DNA from 2 places in the Streptomyces sp. NPDC048606 genome. Region 2 is predicted to be linked to the other one. Evidence: riboswitches for the same ligand, from Rfam matches in the RefSeq annotation. Region 2 holds a riboswitch; the other holds the start of a gene.

Region 1 (2,382 bases), on a different contig from region 2:
CGACACAAGGAGCCTCTCGTTGCGAACAGATAGGAAGTGGGCGGGACATCATCGCGCGAACTCGGGAAACAGACCCGAGGGGGGTCTGTATTCCGGGCCGCGCGAGGACACCTGTCGGTTCATCGCACGCCCGAGTCGATTCGTTACGCGCTGAATTGAGTGACCTGCGCCACGCTGTGGCCGCGCAACCGGATCCGGCGTGGATCCGTCGGCTCCGGAGCCGCACGTTCCGCCGTGGTCCCCGTCACTCGGCCTTGCGGGCCTCGATCAGGAAACGGGCGGTGTGCGCGACGAACGGGCCTTCGCGCTCGATCCGTTCGTGGAGCTCGCGCAGCCGGTCCCGGTACTGCCCGACCGTGAAGCCGGGCACCATCCAGATCACCTTCCGTAGAAAGTAGATCACGGCTCCGATGTCGTGGAACTCGGTCCGCAACCGCTCGGAGCGCAACTCGACCACCTCCAGTCCCGCCTTCGTGGCATCGGCGACGGCGTCGTCGGGGTGCCGGCCGCGGCGGACCTCCTCGGGCTGCGGCCCCAGGAAGTACTCCACCAGTTCGAAGACGCTCGCCGGGCCCACCTGCTGCGACAGGTAGGTGCCGCCCGGGGTCAGCACCCGGGCGATCTCGTCCCACCAGATGGTCACCGGGTGCCGGCTGGTGACGAGCTCGAAGGCCCCGTCGCCGAAGGGCAGCGGCGGCTCGTCCGCGTCGGCGACCACCACCGCACCCAGCGGGTGCAGCAGGCGGGTCGCCTTCTCGATGTTGGGCGGCCAGGACTCGGTGGCCGCCATCAGCGGCGGCAGGGGGCCCGCTCCCGCGAGCACCTCCCCGCCGCCGGTCTGGATGTCCAGGGCCGAGCGGACGCCGGCCAGGCGCTCGCCCAGCAGCCGCTGGTAGCCCCAGGAGGGCCTCTGTTCGGTGGCCCTGCCGTCGAGCCAGGAGAAGTCCCAGCCGTCGACGGAGACGGATTCGGCCTCGGCGACAAGATGGTCGAAAGTGCGCGTCATGTATCGATCGTCCCAGGTCGGGCGCCGGTCATCCACCGGATAAGTCGACTACAGTGGGCGGCGGGCCGTGACTGGCGTTCGGGTGGATCACCACCGGGGAGCGGCCCGGCGTGCCTGACGTACGCCGACTGCCGCGCGCCTGGGCGAACCGCGATCCGCAGCGACGTTCAGGAGACCCCGTGACGACTGCCCAGACTGCCCAGCCCGCCACCACGGCCACCGCCGCCGCCCCGACCTCCGGCGCCCGGCTCATGGACGGCACCGCCCTCGCCCGCCGCATCTCGGAGCGGACCGCCGCCGTCGCCGCGAAGATCACCGAGCGCACCGGCACCGCGCCCTGTCTCGCCACCGTCCTGGTCGGCGAGGACCCCGCCTCCGTCACGTACGTGCGCATGAAGCAGAACCGTTGCGCCAAGGCCGGGATCACGTCCCGCCACGTGGAGCTGCCCGCCTCGACCACGACCGAGGAGCTCGTCGCGACGATCACCGCCCTCTCCGAGGACCCGGAGATCAGCGGCATCCTGCTCCAGCACCCCGTCCCGCACCACATCGACGAGCGCGCCGCCTTCGAGGCCATCGCCCCGGGCAAGGACGTCGACGGCGTGACCATGCACTCCTTCGCCGCCATGGGCTTCGGGCTGCCGGGCTTCGTCTCCTGCACCCCCGGCGGCATCATGCGCCTGCTGGAGGCCTACGACGTGGACCTCACCGGCAAGCACGCCGTCGTGGTCGGCCGCAGCGCCATCCTCGGCAAGCCGGCCGGCATGCTCCTGCTGGAGCGCAACGCCACCGTCACCTACTGTCACTCCCGCACGCGGGACCTGTCCTCGATCGTGCGCCAGGCCGACGTGCTGGTCGCCGCCGTCGGCAAGGCGGAGTTCATCCGGGGCGAGGACATCAAGCCGGGCGCCGTCGTGCTGGACGCCGGTTACAACGAGGGCAACGTCGGCGACGTGCACTTCGAGTCCGCCGCCGCCCGCGCCTCGCTCATCACCCCGGTGCCCGGCGGCGTCGGTCCCATGACCATCGCGGTGCTGCTGGAGCAGACCGTCCGGGCGGCCGCCGAGCAGGCCGGTCTGGACGTCGCGGAGCTCTGAGCCCGCGCGAGTCGCCCCGTACGCCGTACGCCCCGCACGCCGAACGCCCCGGACCCCTTCGGTCCGGGGCGTTCCGGCTGTCCGGGACCGCACCGGGGCCCGGGGCGCCGCCCGGTCTCCGGATTCCGGACCCCGCGCACCGCTGTGCGAACCCCGCACAAAAGGGCGCCGGGGCCCGTCCGTTGGATCGCGCAGGTGCCTGACGGACCGTCGCGGATGGCGGGTATCTTGTGCCCCGGGCTGCCGCAGCGCCCATGCCGCACGCTTTTGGGGGGATTT
Region 2 (2,382 bases):
ATCACCAGCGGCGGCGCGATGCGGATCGTCGAGCCGTGGGTGTCCTTCACCAGCACCCCGAGCTCCATCAGCTTCTCCGAGATCTCCCGGCCCGTGCCGTGCGCCGGGTCGATGTCCACGCCCGCCCACAGGCCGCGGCCCCGTACGGCGGTCACCGCGCCGCCGCCGACCATCAGGTTCAGCTCCCGGTGCAGGTGGTCGCCGAGCTCGGCGGCGCGCTGCTGGAACTCGCCCGTGCGCAGCATCGCGATCACCTCCAGGGCGACGGCGCAGGCCAGCGGGTTCCCGCCGAAGGTCGACCCGTGCTCGCCGGGTCGGAACACCCCGAGCACGTCCCGGTCGGCGACGACCGCGGAGACGGGGACCACCCCGCCGCCGAGCGCCTTGCCCAGGATGTACACGTCGGGGACGACGCCCTCGTGCTCGCAGGCGAAGGTCCTCCCGGTGCGGCCCAGGCCCGACTGGATCTCGTCGGCCATGAACAACGCGTTCCGCTCGCGCGTCAGTTCCCGTACGCCCGCCAGGTATCCGGCGGGCGGCACGAGCACCCCGGCCTCGCCCTGGATCGGCTCCAGCAGCACGGCCACGGTGTTCTCGGTGACGGCGTGGGAGAGCGCGGTGAGGTCTCCGTAGGGGACGATCTCGAAGCCGGGGGTGTAGGGCCCGAAGTGGTCGCGCGCGTCGTGGTCGGTGGAGAAGGACACGATCGTCGTGGTCCGGCCGTGGAAGTTGTCGGCGGCCACCACGATCTTGGCGTGGCCGTCCGGGACGCCCTTGACCTCGTAGCCCCACTTGCGGGCGGTCTTGACGGCCGTCTCCACCGCCTCCGCGCCCGTGTTCATGGGCAGCACCGCCTCCTTGCCGCACAGCGCGGCGAGTTCGGCACAGAAGTCGGCGAACCGGTCGTGGTGGAAGGCGCGCGAGGTGAGGGTGACCCGTTCCAGCTGGTCGCGGGCCGCGTCGATCAGCCGGCGGTTGCCGTGGCCGAAGTTGAGCGCCGAGTACCCGGCGAGCATGTCGAGGTAGCGACGTCCCTCCACGTCGGTCATCCACGCGCCCTCGGCCGAGGCGACGACGATCGGCAGGGGATGGTAGTTGTGCGCGCTGTGCGCGTCGGCGGAGCGGATGGCATCAGCAGTTCTCGACACGGGGTCTCCGATCGTCCGTCTGGCCGGTGACGTGGGTGGCGTCCTTTCTATCGTCGCTCGGATCGCGGACGGAGAAACCTTCCCGTCGGCGCGCCCGCTAAGGTGTGCGGTACGCACGGCGACTGGCGTACGGAGAACCAACTCCGGGGGAGTCGTGCGCGCACGACCGCACACAGGGCCGCTCGCCTGGGCCTCGCGGGGACGAGAGACGACATCGACCCCGGAGGAACCGCCATGAGCGCGAACCACCGTCACCCCGCCCTGACCGCCACCGATCCCGAACTGGCGTCCTTCGTCGCGGCGGAGGAGACCCTCCAGGCGCGGACGCTGCGCCTGATCCCCAGCGAGAACTACGTGTCCGCCGCCGTCCTGGAGGCCTCCGGCACGGTCCTGCAGAACAAGTACAGCGAGGGCTACCCGGGCCGGCGCTACTACGAGGGCCAGCAGAACATCGACCGCGTCGAGTCCCTCGCGATCGAGCGGGCCAAGGGCCTGTTCGGCGTGGACCACGCGAACGTCCAGCCGTACTCCGGCTCCCCGGCCAACCTGGCCGTCTACCTGGCCTTCGCGAAGCCCGGCGACACCGTGATGGGCATGGCCCTGCCGATGGGCGGGCACCTCACGCACGGCTGGGGCGTCTCGGCGACGGGCTCCTGGTTCCGCGGGGTCCAGTACGGCGTGCGGGCCGACAACGGCCTGATCGACTACGACGCGGTGCGCGAGCAGGCCCTCGCCGAGAAGCCGAAGATCATCTTCTGTGGCGGTACGGCGCTGCCCCGCACCATCGACTTCGCCGCCTTCGCCTCGATCGCGCGGGAGGCGGGCTCGATCCTGGTCGCGGACATCGCCCACATCGCCGGCCTGGTGGCGGGCGGCGCGCACCCGTCCCCGGCCGGGCACGTCGACGTCATCTCCACCACCACCCACAAGACCCTGCGCGGCCCGCGCGGCGCCATGCTGATGTGCCGCGAGGAGCACGCGAAGGCCATCGACAAGGCGGTCTTCCCCGGCCTCCAGGGCGGCCCGCACAACCAGACGACGGCCGGCATCGCCGTCGCCCTCCACGAGGCGGCCCAGCCCTCCTTCACCGCGTACGCCCACGCGGTGGTCGCCAACGCGAAGGCGCTCGCGGCGGCCCTGCTGGAGCGCGGTTTCGACCTCGTCTCGGGCGGCACCGACAACCACCTGATCCTGATGGACCTCACCTCGCGCGGGGTCCCCGGCAAGATCGCGG

Evidence for each region. A riboswitch is a leader RNA that binds a small molecule or an ion and turns the genes downstream of it on or off. The one in region 2 is predicted to bind ZMP and ZTP.
Region 1: another riboswitch for ZMP and ZTP. It lies ahead of AB0D01_RS10870 (bifunctional 5,10-methylenetetrahydrofolate dehydrogenase/5,10-methenyltetrahydrofolate cyclohydrolase); the one in region 2 lies ahead of glyA (serine hydroxymethyltransferase).

Annotation. Positions count from the first base shown of each region.
Region 1 covers NZ_JBEZIB010000008.1:36,489-38,870, forward strand. Annotated here, with positions in the region: gene AB0D01_RS10860 (RNA polymerase sigma factor) at 1-6, opposite strand, end outside; gene AB0D01_RS10865 (methyltransferase domain-containing protein) at 245-1,006, opposite strand; ZMP/ZTP riboswitch at 1,064-1,158, shown strand; gene AB0D01_RS10870 (bifunctional 5,10-methylenetetrahydrofolate dehydrogenase/5,10-methenyltetrahydrofolate cyclohydrolase) at 1,258-2,103, shown strand.
Region 2 covers NZ_JBEZIB010000021.1:66,838-69,219, reverse strand. Annotated here, with positions in the region: gene rocD (ornithine--oxo-acid transaminase) at 1-1,148, opposite strand, end outside; ZMP/ZTP riboswitch at 1,257-1,347, shown strand; gene glyA (serine hydroxymethyltransferase) at 1,383-2,382, shown strand, end outside.